2 regions of the Mesorhizobium sp. SEMIA396 genome follow, and region 1 is predicted to be linked to the other one. Evidence: predicted binding sites of a transcription regulator. Region 1 holds the regulator's gene; the other holds the start of a gene.

What was found. Region 1 encodes HrcA, which represses chaperone genes, less so after heat shock. Its sites were predicted from a motif close to GTTAGCACTCNCNNNNNGNGAGTGCTAAC; they were not measured.
Region 2: the regulator HrcA is predicted to act here: its motif matches at 10,507-10,535, upstream of groES (co-chaperone GroES).

What each region holds. Positions count from the first base shown of each region.
Region 1 is NZ_JANIFC010000003.1:447,242-462,982, reverse strand. Features, by position in the region: gene NP503_RS11695 (YciI family protein) at 1-65, shown strand, start outside; gene NP503_RS11690 (RNA polymerase sigma factor) at 73-1,317, shown strand; gene NP503_RS11685 (glutathione S-transferase family protein) at 1,321-1,947, opposite strand; gene cysK (cysteine synthase A) at 2,078-3,058, opposite strand; gene NP503_RS11675 (LysE family translocator) at 3,253-3,870, opposite strand; gene NP503_RS11670 (sorbosone dehydrogenase family protein) at 4,145-5,494, opposite strand; gene NP503_RS11665 (hypothetical protein) at 5,593-5,790, opposite strand; gene hrcA (heat-inducible transcriptional repressor HrcA) at 5,815-6,897, opposite strand; gene rph (ribonuclease PH) at 7,096-7,812, shown strand; gene NP503_RS11650 (VOC family protein) at 7,996-8,406, shown strand; gene rdgB (RdgB/HAM1 family non-canonical purine NTP pyrophosphatase) at 8,406-9,053, shown strand; gene hemW (radical SAM family heme chaperone HemW) at 9,050-10,213, shown strand; gene NP503_RS11635 (EamA family transporter) at 10,613-11,050, shown strand; gene NP503_RS11630 (hypothetical protein) at 11,124-11,312, opposite strand; gene rsmI (16S rRNA (cytidine(1402)-2'-O)-methyltransferase) at 11,447-12,376, shown strand; gene NP503_RS11620 (YraN family protein) at 12,369-12,746, shown strand; gene NP503_RS11615 (undecaprenyl-diphosphate phosphatase) at 12,920-13,726, opposite strand; gene NP503_RS11610 (glutathione S-transferase family protein) at 13,887-14,579, shown strand; gene queG (tRNA epoxyqueuosine(34) reductase QueG) at 14,560-15,714, shown strand; gene NP503_RS11600 (SDR family oxidoreductase) at 15,711-15,741, shown strand, end outside.
Region 2 is NZ_JANIFC010000001.1:432,085-447,825, forward strand. Features, by position in the region: gene NP503_RS02110 (SRPBCC family protein) at 1-161, opposite strand, end outside; gene NP503_RS02115 (hypothetical protein) at 600-743, shown strand; gene NP503_RS02120 (DUF2270 domain-containing protein) at 841-1,533, opposite strand; gene NP503_RS02125 (gamma-glutamylcyclotransferase) at 1,692-2,426, shown strand; gene NP503_RS02130 (glycoside hydrolase family 127 protein) at 2,413-4,392, opposite strand; gene NP503_RS02135 (carbohydrate ABC transporter permease) at 4,407-5,264, opposite strand; gene NP503_RS02140 (carbohydrate ABC transporter permease) at 5,264-6,187, opposite strand; gene NP503_RS02145 (sugar ABC transporter substrate-binding protein) at 6,360-7,607, opposite strand; gene NP503_RS02150 (LacI family DNA-binding transcriptional regulator) at 7,671-8,714, opposite strand; gene NP503_RS02155 (hypothetical protein) at 9,400-9,603, shown strand; gene NP503_RS02160 (hypothetical protein) at 9,609-9,800, shown strand; gene NP503_RS02165 (DUF1488 domain-containing protein) at 9,829-10,095, opposite strand; gene NP503_RS02170 (hypothetical protein) at 10,092-10,340, opposite strand; gene groES (co-chaperone GroES) at 10,591-10,929, shown strand; gene groL (chaperonin GroEL) at 10,963-12,594, shown strand; gene NP503_RS02185 (GAF domain-containing protein) at 12,857-13,354, shown strand; gene NP503_RS02190 (YeiH family protein) at 13,368-14,396, opposite strand; gene NP503_RS02195 (ester cyclase) at 14,520-14,897, opposite strand; gene NP503_RS02200 (LysR family transcriptional regulator) at 15,049-15,741, opposite strand, start outside.

The DNA of each region.
Region 1 (15,741 bases):
CCAGCGCCGGCACTGTCGAGCTGCGGCCGATCTGGGAACTGACCGAGTACCTGTCTGAGAAATGACGATGTGATGGACAGTCGCTCCGAGAACGCCCGGGCGGCCGCCGAGGCTGCCGCCCGGCAGAGCTACGGCAAGCTGGTCGCCTGGCTCGCTGCGCGCACGCGCGACGTGGCCGCCGCCGAGGACGCGCTGGCCGATGCCTTTGCCGCCGCCCTCGAGCGCTGGCCGCGAACCGGCGTGCCGGAAAAGCCGGAAGCCTGGCTGCTGGCGGTGGCGCGGCGGCGCCGTGTCGATGCGGTGCGGCGGCGGCTCACCAGCGAGGCCGGCCGCGAGCATCTCAAGCTGATTGCGCAGGAGGCGGAGGAACGCATGACCGAGGAAGACCTGCCCGACGATCGGCTGCGGCTGATGTTCGCTTGCGCCCATCCGGCGATCGAATCGAGCGTGCGTTCGCCGCTCATTCTGCAGACGGTGCTGGGGTTCGACGCCGCGACGATCGCCTCCGCCTTCCTGGTCTCGCCCGCAACCATGGGCCAGCGCCTGGTGCGGGCCAAGAGCCGCATCCGTGAAACCGGCATTCCGTTCCGCGTGCCGGAGCGGGCCGAACTCGGCGAAAGGCTGGACGCGGTGCTGGAGGCGATCTATGCCGCCTTCGCCGAAGGCTGGTCCGATCCGGCCGGCACCGAAACGCGGCGCCGCAACCTGGCGACCGAAGGCATCTGGCTCGGCCGGCTGGTGGCCTCGCTGATGCCGGAGGAACCGGAGGCACTGGGCCTGTTGTCGCTGATGCTGTTTGCCGAGTCTCGCCGCGCCGCACGGCGCAGCGCCGAAGGCGACTTCGTGCCGTTGGCGGAGCAGGATTGCCTTCTATGGGACCGTGCCCTCATCGACGAGGCGGAAGCGCTGCTTTCCCACGCAGCGGCCAAGGGCGTCATCGGCCGCTACCAGCTTGAGGCGGCCGTGCAGTCCGCGCATGCGGCACGAAGGCTCACCGGCCGCACCGACTGGGTGGCAATCCAGGAACTCTACGACGCGCTGCTTTCGATCGCAGGATCGCCGGTGGTGGCGATAAACCGCGCGGTGGCGATCGCCGAGGCCGAGGGCGCAGTGGCCGGATTGGCGGCTCTTTACGTGCTGGGCGACGACAAGCGGCTTGACGAGTACCAGCCCTATTGGGCCGCACGCGCCGGTCTCCTGGCCAGGCTTGGTCAGGTACCGCAAGCCTGCGAAGCCTATGACCGGGCGATCGGCCTCGAGCGCGACCCGGCGGTGCGCCGGTTCCTGCAAGGAAAAAGAGCGGTGCTCAGAAATTGAGCTTCAGCCCGGCCACATCTCGTGCGAGGTGTTGAGCGTCTTCATCAGCGGATGGTCGCGCAGCCGCGCCCACAGGCGTTCGATGTTCGGCCATGCCGTCCGCGCGCTGTCGATGTCGGGATACCAGGCCACCAGCATGACCAGATAGATGTCGGCCAGCGACATCCGGTCACCGACCAGCCAGTCACGGCCTTCGAGCGCGGCATCGAGAACGGCAAAGCCGCGGTCCATCTCTGCCACGGCCGCCTGCTTGACCGCCTTGGTGCCTTCGGGATCGGCAGTGTAGCGGTATGCGTAGTAGAAACGCAGCACCGCCGAATAGAGAACAGACGACATAAAGGCCATCCAGCGCAGGAAATCCGCGCGGGCAGGCGCTTCTGCTCCCGGCGCCAAATTGGCGTCGGGGTGTCGCTCGGCAAGCACGATGCAGATCGCTGCCGATTCGGTCATCGAGCTTCCGTCCGGCAAGGTCAGCACCGGCACCTGGTTCAACGGACTGATGTCGAGGAAGGCGGGATCGGGCCGGTCGGTCTTCGGCACGTCGATCTGCTCAAATGGTACATTGGCCAGCGCCAGCGCCGCCTCGACCACGAAGCCGCCGCTGCCGGGACGGGTATAAAGCTTGTACATAAATTCTCCCCCGGCCCGCGCAAAGCAGGCCGGGGGAGATATGAACCGGAAGCGGTGTGGCGCTCAAGCCGCCGATGGCGGCCACGGGCGTTTTTTCAGCGGGCCAGCTTGGTCACGAAGAAGCGTCGGACTACGATCCCAGCCCCTCGAACAGGATTGTCGACAGGTAACGCTCGGCGAAGGACGGGATGACCACCACAAGATTTTTGCCCTTGTTCTCCGGCCGCGAGCCGACGACGATGGCCGCCTGCAGGGCGGCGCCCGAAGAGATGCCGACCGGCACGCCTTCGAGGCGGGCGACGAGGCGGGCATTGGCCACGGAATCCTCGTTCGACACTTTGACGATCTCGTCATAGATCGTCGTGTCGAGGATTTTGGGCGCAAAGCCGGCGCCGATGCCCTGGATTTTGTGCGGGCCGGGCTGGCCGCCCGACAGAACAGGCGAGGAGTCCGGCTCGACGGCGACGACATGCACGGAGGGCTTGCGCTTCTTCAGCACCTGGCCGACGCCGGTGATGGTGCCGCCGGTGCCGATGCCGGCGACGAAGATGTCGACCTCGCCATGCGTATCGTTCCAGATTTCCTCGGCCGTCGTCGTGCGATGGATTTCTGGATTGGCCGGGTTCTCGAACTGCTGCGGGATGATCGCGTTGGGGATCGTCGCTGCCAGTTCGTCGGCCTTGGCGATGGCGCCCTTCATACCTTTCGGGCCTTCTGTCAGCACCAGCTCGGCGCCCAGCAGCGCCAGCATTTTCCGGCGCTCGATCGACATCGTTTCGGGCATCGTCAGGATCAGCTTGTAGCCCTTGGCGGCAGCGGCGAAGGCAAGCGCAATGCCGGTGTTGCCCGACGTCGGTTCGATCAGCGTGGTCTTGCCGGGAGAGATCTTGCCCGACGCCTCCAGCGCCTCGATCATCGCCACGCCGATGCGGTCCTTGACCGAGGCGATCGGATTGAAGAATTCGAGCTTGGCGATGAGATTGGCGACGATGCCCTTTTCCCGGGCGAACTTGTCGAGCCGCACCAGGGGCGTATCGCCGATCGTGTCGGTGATGGAATCGTAGACGCGGCCGCGGCCGGGCACGCGGGCTGATGTGGCGGGCTTCTTCATTTGTTTCGCTCCCAGAACTTCAGGCGAGTAAGGATTTCAGGCAAGTGGAATTGCAGGCAAGATAGGACCTTCGACCGTGCAAGATAGACTGTCGATTGAAAATATCCGAGTGGGACCTGTGTCTAAAACAGTGCCGTCTCGGAAAAGCATTTCCCGCAAAGGCCTGTTTGCGAAATGCTTTGGCCGAAAGCTCGCTATTGGCGGGCGGCAATCGCTGCAGCAGCACCGACCATGAAGCCGGCAGCCGTGCGGTTCAGCGCCTTGAGCGCGCGCGGAGATTTCAGGAACCAGCGCGCCTTGGCAGCCAGCGCAAGATACGGCACCAGCACCACCAACAGCACGACAACGGTCAGCGCGACGAGGATACCATAGTCTGCCAGCGTGATGGTTTTCAGGTCGACGATGGTCGGCGTGATGGCGAGATAGAAGATCATCGTCTTCGGATTGCCGAGCGTGACAGTCAGGCCGGCGGCAAAGCTCGACAGCAATCCCGCGCTGCCCGTTCGGGCCTCGACGGTCTCGGGCGTGATGCCGCTGTTCCAGAAGCGCCAGCCGAGGAAGGCGAGATAGGCGACGCCGAGCCATTTGATGGCCAGGAAAACCATGCCGAAACTCTGTGCGACGAAGGCGAGGCCAAGCACCACGGCGGTCAGATAGGTGATGTCGCCCACCATCAGGCCAAAGGACATCGCCAGCGACGAGCGGAAGCCGGAGCCGAGCGCACGCGCGACCAGCGCGGTGATGCCGGGACCAGGGATCGCGGCTGCGATGCCGAGGGCGGCGCTGTAGGCGAGGAATCCGGTAAGGGTCATGGCATTCGTCTCAGATCAGAATGCCTTGTCGCATGGGACCGGCTAAGATTGAATTCCCTGGGGTCGGATTCTATTGCACCAGATATCGGGGGCCTCGCCTCACGAAGCCCCCTCATCCGGCCGCTTCGCGGCCACCTTCTCCCCACTGGGGAGAAGAGACGAGCACGGGCCCGCCTACCTCCTCTACCCGCCGGGGAGAGGTCGGATTGTCCCGAATTGCTCTTCGCAATTCGGTTGGCAATCCGGGTGAGGGGGCCTGCGCTACCCAAGCAGATCAGGAGCGACCGTCGCCATGGGTGACACGCCAGATGGTACCGTTGCCGTCCTCGGTGACGATCAGCGCGCCATCCATGGTCACCGCCACACCGACCGGCCGGCCCCAGACCTCGCCGTTGGAGACGAAGCCGGTGATGAAATCCTCATATTCGCCGGTCGGCTTGCCGTCCTTGAACAGCAATCGCACCACCTTATAGCCGGTCCGGTTGCCGCGGTTCCATGAACCGTGCAGAGCGACGAAAGCATCGCCCTTGTATTCGGCCGGAAAGCTCTTCCCTTCGTAGAAGGCGATGTTGAGCGGAGCCGAATGCGCCTGCATCAGCACATCGGGAACGGTCGTTTTGCCGGCAAGATCGGGGCGCTCACCCTTGTGGCGCGGATCCTCATTGTCGCCGATATAGTACCAGGGCCAGCCATAGAAGGCGCCCTCCTTGACCACGGTCGCGTATTCGGGCGGCACATTGTCGCCAAGCGCATCGCGTTCGTTGACGACGCACCACAGCGCGCCGGTCGCCGGCTGCACGGTCATACCCGAGCAGTTGCGCAGGCCGGTGGCAAAGATGCGGCCGTTCTTGCCATCGGGATCGAAGGCCAGCACGCCGGCGCGGCCGTCTTCGGAACCCCAGGCTGCACCCAACGGCTGCGACTTCGCCCAGGCGTCGAGGCCGCCCTTCGGTTCCTTGCCCATGCGCTCGGCGACATTCGATCCCGAGCCGACCGACAGATAAAGCGTCTTGCCATCAGGCGAGAAGGCGATGTCGCGGGTCCAGTGATGATTGGCCGGGATGTTGCCGACGATGGTTTCCGGATCGCCGGAGGCCTTCAGGTCGCCATTGCGGTAGGCAAAGCGCACGATGCTGTCGCTATTGGCGACATAGACCCATTGCGGGTCAGCGCCCGGCGGATAGAAGGCAATGCCATAGGGCCGTTTGAGACTGCCGGCAAAGATGCCGTCCTGCACAGGGCTCGCACCGCCTTCGGCGAGGCGATAGATGCGGACCTGGTTGGCTTTGCTGTCGGCGACGAACAGGTCGCCGTTCGGCGCGACGCGCACGACGCGTGGATTGTCGATGCCGGATGCAACCAGCTCGGCCGAGAATCCCGGCGGCAGTTGCAGCTTCGCGTCTGCCGGCATGTCCGCAACGCCGGCGCTGTTAGAGGTCGATCTGTTGGCATAGGGCTTAGGCAGATCATCCGGTTCGATCAGGCGGCGTGTGCCCGGCTTGTCGGCTCGCCAGTCACCGAAGGCGTCCGCGCCTTTCAGCACCGGCTCGTCCGCCTGCTGGGCGAATGAAGCGGTCGAGAGAAACAGTGCGGCGGAAAGTGCGGAGCCGGCAAAACGCATCATTCGGTCCTCCAATGTTTGGGCGTGAAAACAGGAACGACCGGTTTCGTCGATCGTTCCACGGCACATGATGAGGTGGAGGAAGCTTCCGGTTCCCCGGTTCAGGTCCCGGCGGCGTAAAAATCGTCGTCGAGGCGTTTTTCCAACTCGACGAGATCGGCCGGCAGCGGCAGGCCCATGGCGCGCATTTCCTGCAGTTTTTCGCGCAACTGCTCCTGGATCTCGTGCTGGTCTTCCGGCTGGTTGACCATCTCCTCCAGCAGGAGGCTGATCCGGGCCTTGAATTCTTCGAGCGCCATCATCGTCTCCTCGGTTGGATCAGCTCAGCGCAGCATGCGTGAAATCAGCTGCGCCGTATAGTCGACCATTGGGACGATGCGCGCGTAGTTCAGCCGGGTCGGGCCGATGACGCCGAGCGCGCCGACGACGCGGGCATCCTTGTCGCGATAAGGCGCCACCACCAGCGACGAGCCCGACAGCGAAAACAGCTTGTTTTCCGAGCCGATGAAGATGCGCACGCCCGAGCCCTGCTCGGCGAGGTCAAGCAGCTGGATAAGCCCGTCCTGCGTCTCCATGTCCTCGAACAGATGCCGCAGCAGTTCGATGTCGGCCTGGGCGGTGACGTTTTCGAGCAGATTGGCGCGCCCGCGCACGATGAGCCGTGCCGGCAGGCCGCTATCGGCGCCGGCCCACACCGCCAGCCCCTTCTCGACTAGGTCCTGCGACAGCGTGTCGAGCGCGGCCCTGGTTTCTTCCTTGATGCGGGCGATCTCGATCCGCGCCTCGGCCAGCGTGCGGCCGCGTATATGGGCGTTAAGGAAATTCGAGGCCTCGTGCAGTTGCGAGACGGTGATGCCGGCGGGCAGCTCGACGACGCGATTTTCGACGTCGCCATTCTGCGACACCAGCACTGCCAGCGCCTTGGTCGGTTCGAGCTGGATGAATTCGATGTGCTTCAGCGCCACCTCGTTCTTGGCGGCCAGCACCAGGCCGGCGCCGCGCGACATGCCCGACAGCATCTGGCTGGCCTCGGTCAGCATGTGTTCCAGCGTCGCGCCCGAGCCGGACGCCCGAACCTGTGCCTCGATGGCGCGGCGCTCCTCGTCGGAAAGATCGCCAAGCTCCATGAAGGCATCGACGAAGAAACGCAGGCCGGCCTGCGTCGGCAGCCGGCCGGCCGAAATGTGCGGCGCGTAGATCAGGCCGAGATGCTCGAGGTCGCTCATGACGTTGCGGATGGTGGCCGGCGACAGCGAAGACGGCAGGATGCGCGACAGGCTGCGCGAGCCCACGGGTTCGCCGTCCCTGAGGTAGGAATCGACGATGCGCCGGAAGATGTCGCGCGAACGCATGTCGAGCGACTGGAGCGCGGGCGACTGCGAAGCGGGATCGACTGCCTTGGTCATACGGCCAAAAACCTCCGGCCCAAGGATATAGACTTACACTGCACCCGCGCAACCCGGTGTCTGTGTGAGATCACCCGGTGTCTTTGTGAGATCACCCGGTGTCTGAGTCAGATCGTCGGGCCATTTTCCTTTGCGCCACGCGTCCCATGCGGTTACAAGCCGGCCAAGATTCCGAAAAATGACAAGAAAGCAGCCTGAATGCGCCCTTCCAAACGCCAATTCGACGAAATGCGTGCCATCTCCTTCGAGCGCGGCGTCTCCAAGCATGCCGAAGGCTCATGCCTGGTGAAGTTCGGCGACACTCATGTCCTGTGCACGGCCAGCCTCGAGGAAAAAGTGCCGGGCTGGATGCGCAATTCCGGCAAGGGCTGGGTGACGGCGGAATACGGCATGCTGCCGCGCTCGACCGGCGAGCGCATGCGCCGCGAGGCTTCGGCCGGCAAGCAGGGCGGCCGCACGCTCGAAATCCAGCGGCTGATCGGCCGCTCCCTGCGCGCCGTGGTCGACCTGCAGGCGCTGGGCGAGCAGCAGATCACCGTCGACTGCGACGTCATCCAGGCCGATGGTGGCACCCGCACCGCATCGATCACCGGCGGCTGGGTGGCGCTGTATGACTGCCTGCGCTGGATGGAAGCGCGCCAGATGGCCAGCGTCGCCAAGGTGCTGAAGGACCATGTCGCGGCGATCTCCTGCGGCATCCATGACGGCCAGCCGGTCATCGACCTCGACTATATCGAGGATTCTTCGGCCGGCACCGACGCCAATTTCGTCATGACCGGCAAGGGTGGCATCGTCGAGATCCAGGGCACCGCCGAGGGCGAGCCTTTCTCCGAGGAGCAGTTCGCGGACTTGATGGGCCTGGCCAAGAAAGGCATCCAGAGGTTGGTGAGTCTGCAGCAGATGGCGGTGGCTTAGTTTTTCGATGTCGAGTTTGAGCGCCCCCCTCTGGCCTGCCGGCCATCTCCCCCTCAAGTGGGGAGATTGGCGACTTCTGCGTTGTCGCGCACCCTGCAACGCCGGAGATTGGCGAATACCGAAATGGCATCCGATCTCCCCCCTTGAGGGGGAGATGGCCGGCAGGCCAGAGGGGGGCGCCTCGTGACGCCCTCGGCCATCCTTGAATCCGCTCTCTACGTCACCGATCTTCCCGCAGCGGAAACCTTCTACACCGACATCCTCGGCCTCAATCTCCTCGGCAAGGTCGACGGCCGCCACCTCTTCTTCCGCTGCGGGCCGGGCGTGCTGCTCGTCTTCAACGCCGAGGCGACGAAAGTGCCGCCGGCGCCTGACGCCAGGCTGCCGGTGCCGCCGCATGGCGCGGTCGGCCAAGGTCATCTGTGCTTTACGGCGACCGGCGATGAAATCGCCGGCTGGAAAGCCCATCTCGCGGCGAAGAAGATCGCCATCGAAAGCGAATTCGAGTGGCCGCAGGGCGGCCGTTCGATCTATATACGCGACCCCTCGGGCAATTCGATCGAATTCGCCGAGCCACGAATCTGGGGCCTTTGATGCATTCTCTTGATGGCAAGAAGATCGTCGTCGCCAGCCACAATGAAGGCAAGCTGCGCGAATTCGCCGACCTGATGGGGCCGTTCGGCTTCGAAGCGAAGTCGGCCAAGGAGTATGGCCTGCCGGAGCCGGACGAGACCGGCACCACCTTCGAGGAGAACGCCTACATCAAGGCGCTCGCCGCCGCCAAGGCGACCGGCCTGCCGGCGCTGTCGGACGATTCCGGCCTGTGCGTCGACGCGCTTGATGGCGCGCCCGGCGTCTACACCGCCAACTGGGCCGAAACCCCGGATGGCAGCAGAGATTTCGGCATGGCCATGCAGCGCACCGAAGTGGCGTTGCAGGAGGTCGGCGCGGCCTTGCCGCAACAGCGCAAGGGACGCTTCGTTGCCGTCATCTGTCTGGCGTTTCCCGACGGCGAGGCCGAATATTATCGCGGTGAGGCCGAAGGCACGCTGGTCTGGCCACCGCGCGGCGAACTCGGCTTCGGTTACGACCCGGTCTTCCTCCCCGACGGCTTCGAAAAGACCTTCGGCGAAATGAGCGCCGAGGAAAAGCACGGCTGGAGGCCCGGCCAGCCGACGGCGCTGTCGCACCGCGCTCGCGCTTTCCAGAAGTTCGCTAAAGCGAGATTGGGCTCGGCATGAGCATCCTGCTCGACCGGACGCCCGGCTTCGGCGTCTATGTTCATTGGCCGTTCTGCGCGGCCAAGTGCCCCTATTGCGACTTCAACAGCCATGTCCGCCACCAGCCGGTCGATCAGGACCGCTTCGCCAGTGCCTTCGAGGCCGAGCTGGCGACGATGCGCGAACGCACCGGGCCGCGCGAGGTGACCAGCGTTTTTCTCGGCGGCGGCACGCCGTCGCTGATGAAGCCGGAAACCGTGGCCAGGGTTCTTGACGCCGTGGCGAAGAACTGGACTGTGCCTGACGGCATCGAGGTGACGCTGGAGGCCAATCCGTCCTCGGTCGAGGCCGAACGCTTTCGCGGCTACCGGGCAGCCGGCGTCAACCGCGTGTCGCTCGGCGTGCAGGCGCTGAATGACAAGGATTTGCGCTTCCTCGGCCGGTTGCACAATGTCGAAGAGGCCCTGCACGCCATCGGCCTCGCGCGGGAAATATTCCCGAGGCTGTCCTTCGACCTCATCTATGCCCGGCCCGGCCAGACGCCGGAGGCTTGGGCATCGGAGCTGGAACAGGCGATCGGCCATGCCGCCGACCATCTGTCACTCTACCAGCTGACCATCGAGGAGGGCACGCCGTTCCACGCGCTGCATGCGGCGAAAAAATTCATCATTCCCGACAATGACCACGCCGCCGACCTCTATGCGCTGACGCAGGAGATTACATCGGCGCATGGTTTGCCGGCTTACGAGATTTCCAATCACGCAAGGCCGGGTGCCGAGAGCCGGCACAACCTCACCTATTGGCGCTATGGCGAATATGTCGGCGTCGGGCCGGGCGCGCATGGCCGCTTCGTCGAGAATGGCCGCCGCACGGTGACGATCGCCGAGCGGATGCCGGAAACCTGGGCCAATCTGGTCGAAGCCAAGGGCCATGGCGTCACCGGCGGCGAAATCCTGACGCGTTCGGAAGAGGCCGACGAATTCCTGCTGATGGGCCTGCGGCTCGCCGAAGGCATCGACCTCTCCCGCTACGAAACGTTCTCCGGACGCGGCCTGTCGTCAGCACGGCTGTCGATGCTGCAGGGAGAGGGGCTGGTGGCGCCGATCGGCAATTCGCGCCTGCGCGCCACGGCCGCCGGCATGATCGTGCTCGACGCCGTGGTCGCCGATCTGGCGCGGTAGGCAGGTAGCTTTGCCTGCGCCAAGCTCCTCCCGCCTCGTCATCCACGGGCGGAACGACGCGAAGCGGCGCGCAGACCCGAGGATCCATGCCGCGACGGCTGCTGCGGGGCGTCACGGTCCAGAATGGGCATGCCTGCTCTGCCACTTGTCCCGTTCAAACAATAGATTTCGTTGCCGGCGCATCTTCTCCACGCCAGCTTTCCAAATTCTGCACCGTAGCGAAATTCAGAAGTCACGGAATGGATCCTCGGGTCTTCGCGACGTCGCTTCGCTCCTGCTCCGCCCGTGGATGACGAAGGTGGGGAAGCCTCGTCCAATCTCCGAAGCTTAGGATTACACTTCTGAAGGCACGCGTTTCACGGTATCTCGGTTGAGACCTCATCCGCAAAGGCCACCGGCATGAACCTGACCGTATCCTCCTGGCAATTCTGGGCATTGCTCTCAGCTGCGTTCGCTGCCCTGACGGCGATCTTCGCCAAGGTTGGCATCGAGAACATCAATTCCGATTTCGCCACCTTCATCCGCACGGTCATCATCCTGATCGTGCTCGGTGCCATCCTGCTTGCCAGCGGCCAGTTCCAGTCGCCGGCCACGATCTCGGCAAAGACTTGGGCTTTCCTAGGCCTGTCCGGTCTGGCGACCGGCGCGTCATGGCTCTGCTACTTTCGCGCCCTGAAGATCGGCAATGCGGCGCAGGTGGCGCCGATCGACAAGCTAAGCGTCGTGCTTGTGGCGGTGTTTGGCGCGGCCTTTCTCGGCGAGCGGTTGTCCGGAGCGAATTGGCTTGGCGTCGCTCTTATCGCGGCGGGCGCGGTGCTGGTCGCCTATCGAGGCTAGTTGCGCGCCGTTGCGGGCATTCTTTGTTTCAAGACGGGTGATGAAGATATCGAAGCGATTGGGCATCGTCCGGTCAGTGCTCCGTCGTGCTATCGGGTTTGTTGTCGGAAAGCCTGACGTTGGTCGGCAAAGCGCTCACGGCTCGCTCTTTGGCCAGGCTGTGCTCGGTCTTGGCAGATAGGCGCTTGTCCCTGGGCGCGGCACCGCGCTTGCGGCCGGCATAGTAGGGCTCGAAAGCGTCCTGTATCTTCAGGCTGTCCATCCTGTCCTCCTCCGGAATCAGGGGGCTAATCTGCCAACGCCGGTTTGGTTCCCCACTGTGGCAAAGGAAAGGCGAATTCCTTACATCGGCGTCAGCTTTTGCAAGCCCGCGTCAGCCGTGCCAAACAGGGCTGAATGGAGAAGTCATCGGTGACCGCAGAGACGAGCAAGCGCAGCTATGTGGTCGGGCAGACCGAGATCGCGGCACGGCCATTGGAGCCGGCGCTCTATCTGGTGGCGACGCCGATCGGCAATCTCGCCGACATCACGCTGCGCGCGCTGGAGACGCTGGCCGCTGCCGACATCGTCGCCTGCGAAGACACGCGGGTGTCGCGCGTGCTGCTCGACCGCTACGGCATTCGCCGCCGCACCACGGCCTATCATGAACACAATGCCGGCGAGGCCGGGCCGAAGCTGATATCGGCACTTCAGGCCGGGCAGAGCGTGGCGCTGATCTCCGATGCCGGCACGCCGCTGGTATCCGATCCCGGCTACCGGCTGGTCGGCGAGGCGCTCGACCACGGCATTCGCGTCGTGCCTATCCCCGGCCCGTCAGCGCCGCTGGCGGCGCTGACGGCATCCGGCCTGCCCTCCGATGCCTTCCTGTTCGCCGGCTTCCTGCCGGTCAAATCAGGGCAGCGGCTGACACGGCTGGAAGCACTGAAGGCCGTGCCGGCGACATTGATTTTCTTTGAATCGCCGCGCCGGCTGGCTGACTCCCTGGCTGCCATGGTCGAAGCGCTCGGCGGCGAGCGCAAGGCCGCTATCGGCAGGGAATTGACCAAGACCTTCGAAGAGATGCGAACCGGCACGCTGCAGGCGCTGGTCGACCACTATGCTGCGGCCGATACGCCGAAGGGCGAAATCGTCGTCTGCGTCGGTCCGGCCGAGGCCAGGGTCGACGAGCCTGAAGACATCGACCGTCTGCTTCTGTCGCTTGCCGTCGAAATGCCGGCCTCCAAGGCGGCCGCGGAAGCCGCGAAGATGACCGGCGGCCAGAAACAGGCCCTCTATCGGCGGCTGCTTGACCTTAGGGAGACTTCTGGAGAAAGCGACAGTGGCTGAGCGCCCAAGCGTCAGCCGCCAAAAGGCCTATCGGCGCGGCCATCGCGGTGAATGGCTGGCGGCGGCAGCACTGATGATGAAGGGCTACAGAATCCTTGCGCGCCGCCACCGCACACGCTTCGGCGAGATCGACCTGATCGCGCGGCGCGGCGATCTGGTGCTGTTCGTCGAGGTCAAGGCGCGCCGCACGCTGATGGAAGCCATGGAGGCGATCGGTCACGAATCGGAACGTCGAATAGAAGGCGCGGCCGACATCTGGCTGTCGCGCCAAGCGGACTACGGCAGGCTGTCGATGCGCTTCGACATGGTCGCGGTGCTGCCCTGGCGCTGGCCGGTGCATGTCGAGAACGCGTTTTACGGGAGGAGTTGAGGGGCCACTTACGGGCGTTGCTCGCCCTTCGCTGGCTCCCTGCCCTTCGGGCGTTCAGTCCCTTCAAAAGGTCCACCGGACCTTTTGATCCGCCCGAAGGCGAACCGGGCCTTCACCGTTCGTCGTTCGGAAAGCCAAGCAATTGGCTTTCCGTCCGCTTCGCGGACCACTCCTCACCCCCAGATCATCAGCGCCATCAACCCGACACCGCCGACCACCAGCCGCCACCAGCCGAACAGCGCGTAGCCTTTGCGCGAGACATAATCGAGCAGGAAGCGTACGACGATGAGCGCCGTGACGAAGGCGGCGACGAAGCCGACGGCGATGATCGGCAGGTCGGCACTGCTCAGCACGTTGCGGTTCTTGAACAGGTCGAAGGCAAAGGCGCCGACCATGGTCGGGATCGCAAGGAAGAAGGAAAATTCAGCGGCAGCGCGCTTATCGACGCCCAAAAGCAGGGCGCCGACGATGGTCGAGCCCGAACGCGATGTACCGGGAATGAGCGACAGGCACTGGAAAAGCCCGATCTGCAGGTAAAGCCGGGTCGGGAAGCGCTCGACATCGCGGTAGACCGGCTTGAGGTTCATGCGGTCCACCGCCAGCAGCACGACGCCGCCGATGATCAGCATGATGCAGATCAGCCTCGGCGATTCGAACAGCACCGTCTTGATGAAATCATGCGCCAGCGCGCCGATGATCGCCGCCGGCAGGAAGGCGATCAGGATGCCGATGGCGAAATGCCGCGTCAGCCGGTCATGCGGCAGTTCGAGCAGCATCTTCCACAGGCGGCGGAAATAGACGCTGAGGATCGCCAGGATGGCGCCGAGCTGGATCAGGATCTCGAAGGCCTTGCCGGTCGAATGGAAGCCGAGGAAATGACCGGCAAGCAGAATATGGCCGGTCGACGACACCGGGATGAACTCGGTCAACCCCTCCAGCAGGCCGAGCAGCAGGGCTTCGACGATGGTCTGGCTTTCCATGGCTACCTCGGCATTGGCGTGACGGCTGACAGAAGGGCTTGCTTGTCATGGCGTTGAAGTCCCCCTATAGGTCGCAACACCCTGACGGCCCGCTAACCGGGCGGCCAAGACTTACCGGTGCGCCCTGCGATTCGCCAGTGCGCTTTATCATCGCGGAACCATGCTGACGCTTTTCCACCATCCCATGTTCGCCACCTGTCGCTTCGTCCGCCTCGCATTCGGCGAGTATGGCGAGGAGCTGGCTTTGATCGAGGAAAAGCCGTGGACCCGGCGCAAGGAGTTCCTGGCGCTGAACCCGGCCGGAACGCTGCCGATCCTGCTGGCCGAAGGCGACGTGCCGATCGTCGGCGCGACGGTGATTTCGGAATATCTCGATGAAACGCGCGGCGTGCTGAAGCGCGACAAGCGGCTGTTCGCCGAGGACCCGATGCAGCGCGCCGAAATCCGCCGGCTCATCGACTGGTATCTCAACAAGGCCGAAAGTGAAGTCACCCGCCATCTGGTGCGCGAGCGCGTGCTCAAGCCGGTCATGCCGGAAACGGCTGGCGGCGGCTCGCCCGATTCGGGCGCGATCCGTGCCGCGCGCGCCAACATCCGCCAGCACATGAAATACACCAACTGGCTGGCCGGCACCCGCCATTGGCTGGCCGGTTCGAGGGTCACCTATGCCGATCTCGCGGCCGCGGCGACGCTGTCGGTGCTCGACTATCTCGGCGAGATCGACTGGCGCGAGCACAGCGCTGCACGCGAATGGTACACGCGGGTCAAGTCGCGGCCCTCCTTCCGGCCGCTTTTGACCGACCGGGTGCGCGGCCTGTCACCGGTGTCGCATTATGCGGACCTCGACTTCTGACGCCGCAAAACTGCGCGCGCTGATCGACGCGGAGGCGCAGCGCGCCGGCTTCGATGCCGTTGCCGTCACCTCCCCCGATGCGATCCCGCTGGCGCCGGCGCGCCTGGCCGAATTCGTCGCCGATGGCTTTCATGGGTCGATGGACTGGATCGCCGAGACGCTTCAACGCCGCAGTGAACCAACAGCCCTCTGGCCGCAGGTGCGCTCGATCATCGTGCTGGCGATGAACTATGGCCCCGACCATGATCCGCGCGGGGTGCTGGCCAAGCGCGACTCCGGCGCGATCTCGGTCTATGCGCAAAACCGCGACTATCACGATGTGATGAAGGGGCGGCTGAAGGAGATCGCCGGCAAGATCGTGGCGCGCGCCGGGGGTGATGTGAAGGTATTCGTCGACACTGCGCCGGTGATGGAAAAGCCGCTGGCCGAGGCCGCCGGGCTCGGCTGGCAAGGCAAGCACACCAATCTGGTCAGCCGCGAGCACGGCTCCTGGCTGTTCCTCGGCACCATCTTCACCACCGCCGAACTCGTGCCCGACCGCGCCGAGATCGACCATTGCGGCTCCTGCCGCGCCTGCCTCGACGCGTGCCCGACCGATGCCTTTCCGGCGCCCTACCGGCTCGATGCGCGGCGCTGCATCTCCTATCTCACCATCGAGAACAAGGGGCCGATTCCGCACGAATTCCGCGAAAAGATCGGCAACCGCATCTATGGCTGCGACGATTGTCTTGCCGCCTGCCCGTGGAACAAATTCGCCCGGGCAGCTTCCGAAGCAAAACTCGTCGCGCGCGATGATTTGCGCGAGCCGCCGCTCGCCGACCTTTTGGGTCTCGATGACGCGGCCTTCCGCGCTTTCTTCTCCGGTTCGCCGATAAAACGCATCGGCCGCGACCGGTTCATCCGCAACGTGCTGATCGCCGCCGGCAATTCCGGCGATGCCTCTCTTGCCGACACTGTGCGCGCCTTGCTGGACGATGCCTCGCCGCTGGTCCGGGGCGCGGCAATATGGGCGCTGGCGCGGCTGGTGCCCGATGCCGAATATTCAGAACGGGCAGCCATCGGCCTGAAAACCGAAAGCGACGAAGCCGTGCGCGACGAATGGCGTCTGGCGCGGCCAACCAGGGCGAATGCATGAGCGAAAAGCAGATATTCATCTTCGGCG
Region 2 (15,741 bases), on a different contig from region 1:
ATCTTGAACGTGCCGCCGACCTTTGCCTCGAAATTATGAACCGTGCAGGTGAAGCCGTTTGGCGGAAGCCACTTGGCCAGCGCGTCCGCTTCAACGAAGGCGCGATAGACCTTTTCCGGGCTGGTCGTCAGAACGCGGTGCAAACGCACGGTGCCGGGCATATGCTGGATCCTTTCATAAATGCCTGTTCGATACCCCAAGGACGAACGAGGCGTAACAAGTCCGACATTGGTTTGCGAATTTTTTGACGGGATGCGGCCTGCCTCCCCCGCGGGCATGCCGTTCGATGCCGCGCCTATCAACACGAAGCTCGGGCGAGGCGGCGGGCGAACTGCACCGGCTCTGGAGCTGGCGTTCACCTGCTAAATCGGGTTCCTGAGCCATCTTGTTGTTCAGGCGCGGTTTTGCCGATTGGCGGGAAAGGCCGCGCGTCCCGGTCAACGCTTCGAACGCCGCGAAATAGGGTAGCGCGTCTTTGCCGTCCATGTGCCGATCATTAGAATTTGCATTTGATCAGAGTTGATTTCCTATCAGGCCGTTAACGCGGCCATGCTGTTAATCAGCATTTGCTAATGAGTCTTTCGAACCCGAGGCAAGCAATGACCAAGAATCTCGGCAATGCACGTCATACGCCGGCGAAGGACCTGCAGGTCTCCCTTCTAGGCAAAGCCGCGCCGGCACTGTTTCCGCTGGTCGTGGCGGCACTGGGCTACATGGTTGGCAAGCAGTTCTTCGGCATCTAGGCGCGCAGTTCCGTTCTCCCAAACGTTTCGGCGGACCGACCATGTCAACGCGCGGACCGCCGTTTGCATTGCAGCGGCGTGTCGCCGGACATCAACGTCAAACATGCACGTCGCCAAAGGACAGTTCGCCGTCGTCATCGGCCGTGAAAAAGACGATGGCAAGCAACCCGACATAGAATGCGGCCACAACAACCACGATCGCCACACCGGGAACGGGGCCAAGGGCGGCGCTGTCCACGGCTTGGCGAAGCGAGCCGGCAAAGCCGGTCCTGACGCCCACGGTTTGAAGGCTGGGTGTGGATATCTTGAGCACCCAGGCCAGCCAGAGGATCAGGAACAGGTAGATGTAATTCCGCCGCAGCCGACGGGCTAGCGCGACGCGCTGCGACAGCAGGAATTTCGGCGCGCGCAGGCCTTCGCCGACGATGAGCAGCCAGTCCGAGGCGAAGTCGGGCTGTGGGGAAAAGATCTGCGCGAAATAGTGGCGTTCGAACTGGCGTACGCGCGCCCGATAGAAATCGAAGAACCGATAGCGGCGCGCCTCGATCCACAGCAGCAGCAGGATCAGCAGCATGGCGAACAGCAGCACGCCGTGATGCGCACTGGCCGTCGAGAGTGATACCGAAAGCAGCGCCGCCACCACCGTGATTGCCCAATTGGTCGTCAGGTCGAGCCGGTCGCGCCATCCCGCCATGCGAGCGATCTCGGCGCGGTGGAAATGGGACAGCGTGTTGACGCGCTCCGCCGATGAAAGGACGGGGCCAGCGGGCTGTGCCGACGCATCGTTCATGGCATCCTCCGGCAAGGAACAGAACAGTTTGCCGGCAACATCGTTCCAAGACGCGTCACGCAAGAGCGGCATCGGCCACTCGTGATCTATCTCGGCTGCACGGCCCTTGAGAATCCTTCAGCCTTCAGCAACATGGCGGTAGGACTGGGAGCGCGAAGATGAGCAAGGCCATTTCCACCGCATCATCGAGGGTCCCGCGCAACACGCCGATGGCGCTGACCGAGGCGTTGGTCGCGCGCACCATGCGTGCTGTCGAGGATGCCGGGCCGACGCCGGGCATGGTTCACATGACCGATGCCGACTATGCGCGCATCCGCGACGAGGTGCTGGCCGGCGCTCCGGCCGGGCCGCTGAAACTATTTGCCTATGGCTCGCTGTTGTGGAAGCCCGCCGGCGAGGTGAGGGGCGGAGAACGCGCGGTGGCCAGCGGTTGGCATCGTTCGTTCTGCTTCACGGTGCAGCGTTTTCGCGGCACGGTCGAGCAGCCCGGCCTGATGATGGCGCTCGATCGCGGCGGCCAGTGCCAGGGCATGGTGTTCGAGATCGCGGAACCGGTGGCGGCTAACCTCGAAGCGCTCCTGCGCCGCGAAATGACCATCCTGCCCGCCGTCAACGTGCCGCGCTGGCTGCAGGTCAGGACCGAAGGCGGCCCATGTCGCGCGCTTGGCTTCGTCGTCGATCCCGCCAATCCGCGTTATGCCGGCAAGCTCGACAAGCAGGCGATCGCGGCGACGCTGGTGACAGCCGTTGGTCATTGGGGCTCGGGCGCGCAATATCTTTTCGAGACGATCCGCCACCTCGAAGCCTGCGGCATCCGCGACCGCAATTTGTGGCGGCTGCAGGAACTGGTAGCCGAAGAGATCGGGCTAACATCACAACTCACCCGTCCCTGAGCCATACCAGCATCTCGCCGGGCTCGCGGTTGTCCCAGGCGAAATAAGGAATGGCGGTCAGGCGCGTCTCGGCGGTGGCCGGCGGCTCGGGCCTGTAGAGCCCGTCCCGCCACCCGTCGGCGGCATCGGCAAGTGCCGCGGTCGACAGCGTCACCACGCCGCCGAGAAGTTCCGGCCGGTGCTGCGCTTCGATGGTGGCCGTCCGCGGCAGCGTCAGGCGATGCGGCTGGCTGTCATTGTCTGATGCCTCGACGCAATAGATCAGCGGGCCGCGCGACAGCGCGACGCGGCCGGCATCCTGGCGCACCTGCGGGTTGGCATAGAGCCGCTCGATCGGCATTTCGAGATCGAGCCGGATATTGTCGCCCTTCTTCCATGTCCGCTTGATCGCGGCGTAGCCGTCGCTGGTGATCTCAGCCAGCTTGATGGCCTCGCCGTTCACCTTCAACTGGGCACTGGCGCTCCAGGCTGGAATGCGCAGGTGCAAGGTGAATTCGACCGGCGCCTGCGGTTCGAGCACGATCTCGACGGCGCCGTCCCAGGGATAGCGGCTCGTCTGCGTCACGCCGACCGGGACGCCCGATATGTCGAAACGGGCGGTCGAGTCGCCATAGAGGTGGATGGCCAACGCGTCGTCGGCCAGGCTGTAGAAATAGCTGCCGATCGAGGCGACCATGCGCCCGATATTGGGTGGGCAGCACGGGCAGCGGTGCCATTTCCACCTGTTGTGCTTGCCCCGGCTTTCCAATGGATTCTCGTAGAAAAACAGCGAGCCGTCGAGCGACAGGCCCGAGATCGAACCGTTGTAGAGGGCGCGTTCCATCATGTCGGCGTAGCGCGCATTCGGCCCCATGCCGAGCATGCGGCTGGCCCAGAACACCAGGCCCACCGCTGCACAGGTCTCGGCATAGGCGCTCTCGTTGGGCAGGTCATAGTCGCTGGTGAACCCCTCATTGTGCGCCGATGGCCCGAGCCCGCCGGTGATATAGAGGCTCTTGGTGGTGAGATCGTCCCACAGAAGGTCGAGCGCCGACCGCAGCGTGTCGTCGCCATATTCGGTGGCGATGTCGGCCATGCCGGAATAGAGGTACATCGCCCTGACCGCGTGGCCGACGACCTTGTCCTGCTCGCGCACCGGGATGTGCGACTGGCTGTATTCATAGGTCTTGAAATGATAGGCCTTCGGGTCGGCGCCGCGGGCGCGGGCCTCCTCGTCGAAATAATGCGGCTGCTGCCCGCGCTGGTCGATGAAGTATTTGGCCAGCTCCATGTATTTCCGCTCGCCTGTCACCCGCGCCAGCTTGACCAGCGCCAGCTCGATCTCCTCATGTCCGCAATAGCCCTTCTTCTTGCCGGGCTCGGGGCCGAGCACCGACGCGATATGGTCGGCATAGCGGCACATGATGTCGAGCAGCTTGCGTTTTCCCGTCGCCTGGTAATAGGCGACCGCGCCCTCGATCAGGTGGCCGGCGCAATAGAGCTCGTGGCAGTCGCGCAGATTGGTCCAGCGCTTGCCGGGCTGGATGCGCTGATACCAGCTCGAGAGATAGCCGTCCTCCTGCTGCAGCTTGCCATACATGTCGATGACGGCATCGATCTTCTTCTCCAGTTCGGGGTTCTTGCGCCGGTAAAGCGAATAGGCCGCGGTCTCGATCGTCTTGCCGAGATCGGAATCCCAGAACATCTGCGTGGTCACCGTCGATCCAGTGAATTCCGCGCCCTGGCGGTCGGCTTCGTCGGGGGAGGGCGAGTGGAAGGGGATGACTATGCCGGGCGAGGGGCGGTCCGGATCGATCTGCTCCAGCATGCGGGCCTCGACGCAGCGCTCGTAGAGGATGTCGGCGGTGCGTGTGGCGACAGCGTCGGCGCGGTCGCCCCAGAAGCCGTGCACGTCGACCTGCGGCACCGGCAGCGGGCGGAAGGCGAGCTTCGGTTTTCCGGTTTTTGCGGATGGCGATGCGGTCATGAACTTACTCCATTCTATTTGACGGCCCCGGCCATCAGGCCGCGGATGTAGAAGCGCTGCAGCGCCAGGAAGAGGATGAGGCACGGCACCATCATCACGGTGACGCCCGCCTGCACCGCGCCCCAGTCGATGGCGCCGAAGCGGCCCGACTGCAGTGCGGTCATCATCACCGGCAGCGTGAACTTGGACTGGTCGGTCATCAGCACGAGGGCGGCGAGGAATTCGTTCCAGGCGCCGAGGAAGGCAAACAGGGCGATGGTGACCACGCCCGGCCAGACCAGCGGCAGCATCACTTTCAAAAGCATGGTGAGATTGCTGGCGCCGTCCATGCGGGCGGCCTCCTCGATTTCGCGCGGCACGGCGTCGAAGGCGTTGCGCATCATGAAGATCGAGAACGGCAGTTGCAGCGTCACATAGACGCCGACCAGGCCGGTCAGGGTGTTGTGCAGGCCAAGCTTGGTCAGCACCAGGAAGATCGGCGTCAGGATCGACTGAAACGGGATCATGATCGTCGACAGGATGAGGATGAAGAACAGGTCCTTGAACGGAAACCGGAACCGCGAAAAGCCGTAGCCGGCCAGCACGCTGACGGCGACCGACAGCACCACCGTCATCACCGAGACATAGATGCTGTTTTGCGCCGAGACCCACAGCCCGTCGCCGAAGCTGTTGAGCGTGGCATAGTTCTCCAGCGAGAACCCCGACGTCGGCCACGGCGGCAGCGGCGGCAGGCGTGCTTCGGCCGCCGGCTTGAACGCCGACAGCACCGCCCAAACAATCGGCGCGGCGAACAGCACCGAGGCGACGATGCCGGTAGAATGCTCTGCGACGCGGCTCAGGAGCCGGCGGCTACGGGAGGCTGCCTGCGCCATCAGTCGAGACCCTCCGGCTTGCGCAACAACCATAGCTGGACGAGGCTGAGCGCCACCAGGATGACCAGCAGCACCATGGAAAGTGCCGCGCCATAGCCGAGCTTGAACGACACGAAGGACTGGTTGAAGATCCAGTAGACCGCCGTCAGCGTCTGGTTGCGCGGGCCGCCGCGCAGGATGATGTAGAACTGGTCGAAGGCGAGGATCGAGCCGGCGACCGACAGGATCAGCGCCAGCGCCAGCGTGCGGCGCATCAGCGGCAGGGTGATCGCCCTGAACCTGGCGAAAGGCCCGGCACCGTCGATGACGGCCGCCTCCTGCAGGTCCTGCGGGATCGATTGCAGGCCGGCCATCAGGATGATCATGGTGAAGCCGGCGACCTTCCAGACGACCATGGCGATGATCGACCAGAAGGCCGGCTGGAAGGTGGCCAGAAGGTTGAACTTCCTGTCGATCAGTCCGAGGTCGTAGGCAGCCGGGCTGAACAGGCCGGAATCGACATTCAGCAACCACGACCAGAGCAGGCTGGCCGAGGCGAAACCGACAACCGCCGGCATGAAGAACATGGTGCGGTAGAGATTGGTCAGCGGCCGCGGCCGTTCGACGAACAGCGCCAGCGGAAAGGCCACCACGAAGATCGCGATGGTGACGATCACCGTGTAGAAGGCGGTGAAGCGCAGCGCGTTCCAGAACCTGGTGTCGCGCAGGATGGCGACGTAGTTGCCGAGGCCGATGTAGCTATGCTCGCCCATCAAGGGCCAGTTGTGCAGCGACATCCACGCCGTCATGCCGAGCGGGATCAGGAAAAAGACGACGACCAGCGCGACAGCCGGCGCGACATAGAGCAGGCCGATCCATTGTTGGCGGCTGGCGACCCTGCGGGCGCGGGGCGGGGCAGGGGTTGCTGCGGTGATGACGGTCATGGCTGTTCCCTTGGCGCTGCGTCCCCCTCCCCCTTGAGGGGAGGGTCCGGCCGTAGACCGGGGGTGGGGTCCTCTGCGGAGCGCGCCGACATCAAGAAACGTCGAGCACTGCGGTGGCGACCCCACCCGGACCTGCGGTCCGACCTCCCCTCAAGGGGGAGGTGAGGTTGGGCTATTTCTGCGGCGCCTGGTCGATGATCGATTGCATCGTCTCTTGTGCGTTGGCTATGGCGCCGTCGACATCGTCGCCGAAGAAGACCTCGTTGATCATCTGCGTCCACGGCCCGTTGGCGGAGTTGATCAGGTCGTTGAACACCACCGAATAGGGCGTCTTGCCCTTGGTCATGGCCTCGGCGGCGACCTGGTAGCGCGGATCGAGATCCTTCAGCGCCTCCTTGGCGATGTCGCCGCGCACCGGCAGGCTGCCGTATTTGGCAAGGATGGTCTGGCCTTCAAGCGAATAGGCGAAGTCGAGGAACTCCTTCACCACGGGCAGTTTCGTGGTGCCCTTGGTGACGACGAAATTGTCGCCGCCGGCAAAGGACGACCAGCCGCTGTCCTTGCCCGGCAGGAAGGTGACGCCGTAGTCGATATCGGGATACTGGGTGTTGAGCGCGCCGATGGCGAAGGCGCCGGACGGCGAGATGCCGATATTGCCGGCGGCAAATGCCGCAAAGAAGTTGGCGCCGGTATCGGTCTGCGCGCCCGCCGGCACCAGGTCCTTCTTGACCATCGAGCGGTAGAGATCGATGGCGCCGCGCAGTTGCGGGCTGTCCAGCGTCGCCTTCGAGCCGTCTTCGCTCAGGATGTCGCCGCCCGACGCCCAGATCAGGGGTGTGAAGGTGAAGATGTTGCAGCCGCCGCAATTGCCGGAGAAGTAGAAGCCCTTGATGTTGCCGCCGAGCGCGTTGACCTTCTCGGCATCGGCCGCGATCTCGGCCCAGTTGGCAGGTCCTTTTTCGGGGTCGAGGCCGGCCTGCTTGAACAGCTTCTTGTTCCAGATCAGCACCGAGGCGTCGGCAGAGAAGGGCAGGCCATAGATGTGATCCTTGTAGGTGCCGGTCTTCACATGCGCCGGCGACAGGCTGGCAAAATAGGGCAGGGACTTTGCCCAGTCGGTAATGTCCTCCAATTGGCCGGCTGCGGCGAAGGAGGGCGTGTAGATCAAATCGAGCGACAGCGCGTCGGGCGCCGTGCCGCCGGCGGCCGCGGCGCCGTATTTCGGGATGATCTCGGCATTGGGAATGATGTCGAGTTTGACCTGGTTGGTGTGCGCCTTGTTGTAGGCATCGACGATCCTCGGCATGAAATTCGAGCCGTCGACGCGCACCCAGATGTTGGCCGTCTCGGCGGCGGCAGTGCCGAGACTGCCACCCAGAACGGCAGCGGCCAGGGTCAGTTTGGCAATCAGGTTCCTCATGTTCTCCTCCTCCAAGGTTGGCCGCGGTCCGCGGCTTGGCGCCGATTGCGCGGCGCTTCGTTTTCAGCCACCCGGCGGATGGCCGCATGACTGCCGCACCACCAGCCGGCACGGCAGTTTTCGAATGCCTGGCGCGGCGGGCTTGCCGCCGACCAGCGAAAGCAGGGTCAACCCGGCCTCGCGCCCGAGCGCGACAAGGTTCATGTCGACAGAGGTCAGCGGTGGGCGCGTCGCCTCGGCCACGATCTCCCAATTGTCGAAACCGATGACGCCGACATCACTGGGGACGTCGAGGCCGCGTTCGCGCAGCGCATCGATGACGCCGCGCGCGATCTGGTCGTTGCCGCAGAAGACCGCGTCCGGCCTTTCGCTTTTGCCGTCGAACAGTTGCGCAACCGCCTGGTGACCCCAGGCTTCCGACCAGGAGCCGAGCAGCGGCTCGCTGACCGTCAGGCCGTTTTCGACCAGCACGTCGCGGTAAGCCTGGACGCGCGCGTGCACCACGGCAAAGCTCGCCGGCCCGGTGACATGGGCGATGCGCTTGCGGCCCAGCCGGCAGAAATGCTCGACGGCCAGCCGGGCGCCGCCAACATCGTCCGAGACGAAGGCGACGGCGTCGGGATCTGGCTGCGTGAAGGCATAGATCACCGGGACGCGCAGATTGGAGAGGTCGACGGGCAGATGGCGATCGATGCGCTTGCCGGTGGCGATGATGCCGTCAACGCGCTTGTCGAGCATGGCGTCGACATGCATCTGGCCCAGCCGCGGATCCTCCTCGACATTGCACAGGAACACCGAGACGCCATTGTCGACCAGCGCGTCCGAAATGCCCGACATCAACGGCAGCGAGAAGCGGCCATAGGTATCGTTGGTGAGCAGGCCGACGGTGAAGCTGCGCCGCCGGAGCAGGCTTTGCGCCAGGCTGTTGGGCCGGAAACCGAGCCGCCGGGCGGTCTCGCGAATGCGTTCGCGCGTCTCGGCTGTCATCCGGCCCTGGCCATTGAGCGCCTTGGATGCGGTGGCGACACTGACTCCGGCCTGGGCGGCCACGTCACGCAAGGTGACTGGCTTGGAAAAGACTGGAACAGGCAGATCGTCCGATGGCATCGCGCCGAGATCCTTGGTTGGGAAAAGGTTTTCTCTTACCGAGCCGGATGAGGCCCGGCAGGTGGCCGAGCCCAACGACGATTGCTTGGGAAAACCTTTTCTCAGATGAAGCTAAGCCAGATCGAATCGCTGTTCAAGGGGAAAAGTTGGTTGGCCTCCGCTCCTCTCCTCCGAAATGCAACGCGGGGTAAAAGCAGCCTCGGAAGCGCGTAGGGGAGAAACGTCAATCGCAGTGCTGGAGGCCCTCGGTCGACACGGGGCGGGGCTGCCGCTTGGGCGTGAAGGATCGCAACTCTGCGCCGGAAGCGAGGCCCGGCAAGGTTGGCTGACGAACGCTCTGAAACTCGATGCCGAAAATTCTGAACAATCCCTCGGGATTAACCTTTCCGTAAATATTTGGCCGCTACTTCGACAGCCATGGCCTCGTGGCGGAGCGGCTACGCTGGAGACGGCAAATCTCTGAAGCCTCGGTTCGATCCCGAGGCGAGGCCTCCAAAATTTCGCGTCCCAATCTGCCCCGAGCGCAGTCAGTTCCCGCGAATAGATTGTGTGTTGCGAAGGCAGTACGGACCGGCCGTCAAAGCAGTCCTGTCTTGAATTTGGCATGCAGGCGCTCGCGAAAAGAGTGCTATGGAAGGGAGGCGAGCGTTGTTGCTTCGCTTTTTCCTGACATTCGAGGCCTTTCGTGCGTGAACCGTCGCTGCTGCCCGTTTTTGGAAAACTTGGCCTCAAGACCCCTGTCGCCTTGGCGGCGGCACCAATCTCGCCGGCAGGTGTGCCGCACCTGCGGAAGCTTCTGGCTGCGCATGGCGGCATGGTGCTGAAACTGTCGGTCGTCGCCTGGACGGTGCTGATCCTGGGCGCCGTGTTTTTCACGATGCGAGGCTGACCGGCATGGCCAACCGCTACACGGTGCGCATGGAGCTTCCCCAGAGTTGGAGCATCATCGATGTCTTCACCGGCCAGCCTGCGGTTGTCCGGCAAAAGGTGATGGTCGGGATGGGGCCGCGCGAGGCCGAGGACATGGTCGTGCAGATGAATGTCCGCGACGTTAAACGCCGCGAAAGGGCCGAGCGCAAGACCTGATCGCGGTCAGCGCCAACTCGCCGCCATTTCAGCCGAAATCGGCCGCCGTCAGCACATACATGCTCTTGCGGGTGCGGTCGTAGGCCTTCGACGCCACCTCGCGGATGGCGCTGCTCTCGGTGTCGAATGTCTGGAGATAACCGGCTTCATCGGCAGCAGTGCCCGGCCGCATCTTGGCCATGGCGTCGGCAGCGACGGAAAATGAGATCTGGAACATGCCGTCATGGCCGACGAAACGAATGCGCTGGCCCGCTTCGTCATAGCTGCGGCTGGGGTTGGGGAAGGTGAGGCTCATGTCTTGGCCTCCGTGGCTTTCTTGGTCGCCCGCTTCTTCTTCGGCGTAGGATTGAGGGCCTCGGCGACACGATCGGCCTCTTCCTTGGCCAGCCGAAGCTCCCTCAGCCTTGCCGTCTTGATCTCCCTGGCTCTTGCCTCGGACATATATTCGGCGGTCGCCTTGTTTTTCTCCGCTGTCTTCTTCTGCTTGTCGACAAAGCGGGCTTCAGCTTTTTCCATGATCGTCTGATTGCCTTCGGCCATCGAAGAAATCTCCCTTGTGCCTGAAATCGTGAAAGTGAACTTGTCCGATAAATAGGCACTCGATCGGCAAAATTCAATCTTTTGAATTATTTGACATTCTGCGGATATCACGAAACGGCCAGCTGAAATAATACTTTTGAATATTTAATTTGGCCCGCGAATAATTTTTGGCACTCCTATCTATCGAGTGCCAACGCGTCTATAGAGGAGGGGCGTGGCCGCCTGTGCCGGCCCCAGAAAGAAAGTTCCCATGAAATTTCGGCCACTCCACGACCGCGTCGTCATTCGTCGCGCCGAAGGCGATATCAAATCCAAGGGCGGGATCATCATCCCCGACACTGCCAAGGAAAAGCCGCAGGAGGGCGAAGTCATCGCCGTCGGCCCTGGCGCACGCGACGAAAACGGCACGCTTGTTCCGCTCGACGTCAAGGCCGGCGACTTCATCCTGTTCGGCAAATGGTCGGGCACCGAGGTCAAGATCGACGGCGAGGACCTTCTGATCATGAAGGAAGCCGACATCATGGGCGTTATCGACAAGAGCGAGACGGCCGCAACCGACAAGACCGTGGCCGCCAAGAAAGCTGCCTGACCTCATTTTCTCCGAACGAACTGGATAAAAATCATGTCTGCCAAGGAAATCAAATTCTCCACCGACGCGCGCGACCGCATGCTGCGCGGCGTCGAGATCCTCACCAATGCGGTGAAGGTCACGCTCGGCCCCAAGGGCCGCAACGTCATCATCGACAAGGCCTATGGCGCGCCGCGCATCACCAAGGACGGCGTCACCGTCGCCAAGGAAATCGAGCTTGCCGACAAGTTCGAGAACATGGGCGCCCAGATGGTGCGCGAAGTGGCCTCGAAGACCAACGACCTCGCCGGTGACGGCACCACCACCGCCACGGTGCTGGCCGCCTCGATCCTGCGCGAAGGCGCCAAGCTGGTCGCCGCCGGCATGAACCCCATGGATTTGAAGCGCGGCATCGACCAGGCGGTTTCCGCCGTGGTCAAGGAAATCCAGGCGCGCGCCAAGAAGGTCAAGTCGTCGGCCGAGATCGCACAGGTCGGCACCATCGCCGCCAATGGCGATGCCAGCGTCGGCGAGATGATCGCCAAGGCGATGGACAAGGTCGGCAATGACGGCGTCATCACCGTCGAGGAAGCCAAGACGGCCGAGACCGAACTCGACGTCGTCGAAGGCATGCAGTTCGACCGCGGTTATCTCTCGCCCTATTTCGTCACCAATGCCGACAAGATGCGCGTCGAGTTGGAAGAGCCCTACATCCTCATCCACGAGAAGAAGCTCGGCAATCTGCAGGCGATGCTGCCGATCCTTGAAGCGGTGGTGCAGAGCGGCAGGCCGCTGCTGATCATCTCCGAGGACGTCGAGGGCGAGGCTCTGGCGACGCTGGTCGTCAACAAGCTGCGCGGCGGCCTCAAGGTCGCGGCCGTCAAGGCGCCGGGCTTCGGCGATCGCCGCAAGGCAATGCTGGAAGACATCGCCGTGCTGACATCAGGCCAGATGATCTCGGAAGACCTCGGCATCAAGCTCGAAAACGTCACCATCGAGATGCTCGGCCGCGCCAAGCGTGTGCTGATCGAGAAGGACACCACCACGATCATCGACGGGGCCGGCACCAAGGCGACCATCCAGGCGCGCGTCGCCCAGATCAAGGGCCAGATCGAGGAGACGACCTCCGACTACGACAAGGAAAAGCTGCAGGAGCGGCTGGCCAAGCTCTCCGGCGGCGTAGCCGTCATCCGCGTCGGCGGCGTCACCGAGTCGGAAGTCAAGGAAAAGAAGGACCGCATCGACGATGCGCTGAACGCCACCCGCGCGGCGGTCGAGGAAGGCATCGTGCCCGGCGGCGGCGTGGCTCTGCTGCGTGCCCGCTCGGTGCTTGGCGGCCTGACCGGCGCCAATGCCGATGTCACGGCCGGTATCACGATCGTGCTGCGAGCGCTTGAAGCGCCGATCCGCCAGATCGCCGAGAATTCCGGCGTCGAGGGCTCCATCGTCGTCGGCAAGCTCACCGACAGCAAGGACCACAATCAGGGTTTTGACGCCCAGAACGAGGTCTATGTCGACATGATCAAGGCAGGCATCGTGGATCCGGCGAAAGTGGTGCGCACCGCACTGCAGGATGCCGGCTCGATCGCAGCCCTCCTGATCACCGCCGAAGCGATGATCACCGACATCCCGGCCAAGGATGCCGCGCCTGCGGGTGGCGGCGGTGGCGGCATGGGCGGCTACTAAAACCCAGGACTTGTTCGACCTGTTTGAGATGTGAATGGCGGCCCCCGATCGGGGCCGTCATGATTCTCAAGATGATCCATCGCAAAGTTTACGCATAGCTGCCTTGCCGACCGGCTCAGCGCCGGGAGGCAATCCTGATCTTGCGGCTTTCGGAGAGGACGCAATCCACGCTAGACTGTCCAGGCGGCCGTCTGGTTGCGGAGCTCGCCGGACTTTGGCAAGCGATCGGACGAACCGCCACCCCCTATACGGAGACACGTTCATGTTTGCGGCCAAGGCCATCGACACCTCAGACAAGGCCGCGTTCTACCGCGACCTCGCCACTCAGCTTAAGGCGCTGCTCGACGGCGAGCGCGATTCGATCGCCAACGCCGCCAACACCGCAGCACTCATCTTCCAGATGGTGCCGGACCTCAACTGGGCCGGGTTCTATTTCCTGCAATCGGACGAGGAAATGGTGCTCGGGCCGTTCCAGGGCAAGCCGGCCTGCGTGCGCATCGCCGTCGGCAAGGGCGTGTGCGGAACGGCGGTCGAACTCGGCACCTCTATGCTGATCAAGGACGTGCATGATTTTCCCGGCCACATCGCCTGCGATGCCGACTCGCGCTCGGAACTGGTGGTGCTGCTTGAGGACGATGAAGGCGTCTTCGGCGTGCTCGATCTCGACAGCCCGCTGCCCGGCCGCTTCGACAAGGCCGACCAGGCCGGCATCGAGACGCTGGCGGCGATCTATGCCGCGTCGAGTTCGTTCGAGGACTGAGGCCCGGTTTAGACTAGGTGAATTTCACCAGCATCAGGCTGAAGCAGCCGATGAACAGGAAGGCCGAGAAGGCGAGCGCCAGCGGGCGCAGGCCGCGCGAGCGCAGCTGCGAGATGTCGGCCTGCAGGCCCATGGCGGCCAGCCCCATGGTCAGCATGATGGTGGTGGCGAGCGCCATTGCCGACTTCACCTCGGCTGGCACCGGGACGAGGCTGTTCAGCGCCACGATGGCGACAAAGGCGGCGACGAACCACGGCATGGGCGGCCGCGCCGCCACCTCACTGCTGCTCCTGCGGCGCGCCATCAGGCCGAGCGCGACGACCATCGGCGCCAGCATGGCGACGCGGGTCAGCTTGGCGACGGTAGCGATCTCGCCGGACTGGGTGCCGTTCTGGAAGCCAGCGCCGATGACTTGCGCCACTTCATGGATCGAAGCACCGGCCCACAGGCCGAAAGCGTGCTGGTCGAGGCCGAGCATGGCGACGGTGCCGAACAAGGTGATCGAGGCGACGGCGTAGGTGACGTCCTCGTCGCGCGCATCGGTGACGATGTTGGTGGCGACGATGGCCGAGGCGCCGCAGATCGAGGTGCCGGCGGCGATCAGCTGCGCCAGCTTGGCGTCGACGCCGATCAGCCGACCGAGCGTAATGGTGAAAACGAAGGTGGCGCCAAGCGTGGCGGCGACAATGCCGACGCCGCCGGCGCCGATCGAGACGACTTGGCCGAGCGTCAGCTGGAAGCCGAGCAGAACAATGGCGAAGCGCAGCAGGCGCTTTTGCGAGAATGCGATGCCGGCCTTGGCGTGCACCGGTGTGCCCAGCACGTTGGAGTAGATCATGCCGGCGACGACGGCGAGGATCATCGGGCTGAACAGCGCGAAGCCCGAAACATTGCGGGCCGAGAAGGCGACGGCAGTAATCATCGTGACAAGGACGATGCCGGGGACGATGCCATTCCAGTTGAGGGATTTCCGCCCTCGTGTCAGATCGGCAGGAAAAGCGCTTTTCGGAATATCGTTCGCGAAGTGGGAAACGGAAGACAAAGCAATGCTCCAGACGGGTGTGCCGGAGGAATGCCATTCCTCAAATAATCTTTCCAACGAATTATTTTCGTCATAATGATCGATTTTTACGAACGATCGGCGTCATCTTCTGGCCGGCCTGAATTAAAGCTGCGCTTCGATGGCCGCCTTGTCGATCACCGACCAGACGTTCCTGATCCTGTCGTCGAGGAATTCATAGAAGACGTTCTCGCTGAAGGACACCTTCCTGCCGTTGATGGGCAGGCCGAAGAAGGTTCCCTTCGGCGTGCAGTTGAACTGGAGCCGGCTGGCTATGAACGGCGGTTCGGCGATCAGCAGCTGGATGTCGAAATAGAGGTCCGGGATTTCCCGAAAATCGCGCTCCAGCATTTCTTGGTAACCCGACAGCCCGACGCGGTCGCCATTGTAATGCACCTCGTCATGAACGAAGCGATTCAGCTTCTGCCAGTCCTGATTGTTGAGGCAGGCGATGTAGCCTCGATAAAGGTCGGTCACGGTCACGGCGATAGCTCCGGATTTCGTCAGATCTGCTCGATCCGGAAGATAGAACGACGGCGGGCACAGTCCAGATGGAGAGCCTGTTCCCGAATCGGGATGGGGCTCTATCTGCTCGTTTTGAGCATGATCTTTTTCGGAAACCCGGTTTCCTGTTCTAGCCTCGGTAGCGCAGCGCGTCGACCAGCAGCGAGAAGGCCGGCGTCGCTTGCCGGCGGCTGGGGTAATAGAGATGGTAGCCGGGGAAAGGCGCGCACCAGTCGGCGAGCACCCGCACCAGCCGGCCGTCGGCCAGATGGGCCGTTACCTGTTCCTCCGGCAGATAGGCAAGGCCGAGGCCGGCGAGCACCGCGTTCATGCGCAGCGCGGACGTATTGAACACCAACTGGCCCTCGACCCGCACTTTCAGCTCGCGCCCGGCCTTCTCGAACTCCCAGGCGTAGAGCCCGCCATAGGTCGGCAGCCGCAGATTGATGCAATTGTGGGTGGTCAGGTCCTGTGGCGTGCGCGGTTTCGGCCATTTGGCGAAATAGGCCGGCGATCCGACCACCGCCATGCGCATGTCGGGGCCGATGCGCACCGCGATCATGTCGCGCGCCACCTGTTCGCCCAGCCGCACGCCGGCGTCGAAGCGCTCGGCAACGATGTCGGTCAGGCTGTAGTCGACGATGATCTCGACTTTGATGTCAGGATAGTCGGGCAGGAATTTCGCCAGGGCAGGCCACAGGATCGCATCGGCGGCATGCTCACCGGCGGTGATGCGGATGGTGCCGGCGGGTTTTTCGCGCAAGGCGCTGAGTGCCGCGATCTCGGCTTCGATCTCATCGAGCCGCGGCCCCACGGTGCGAGC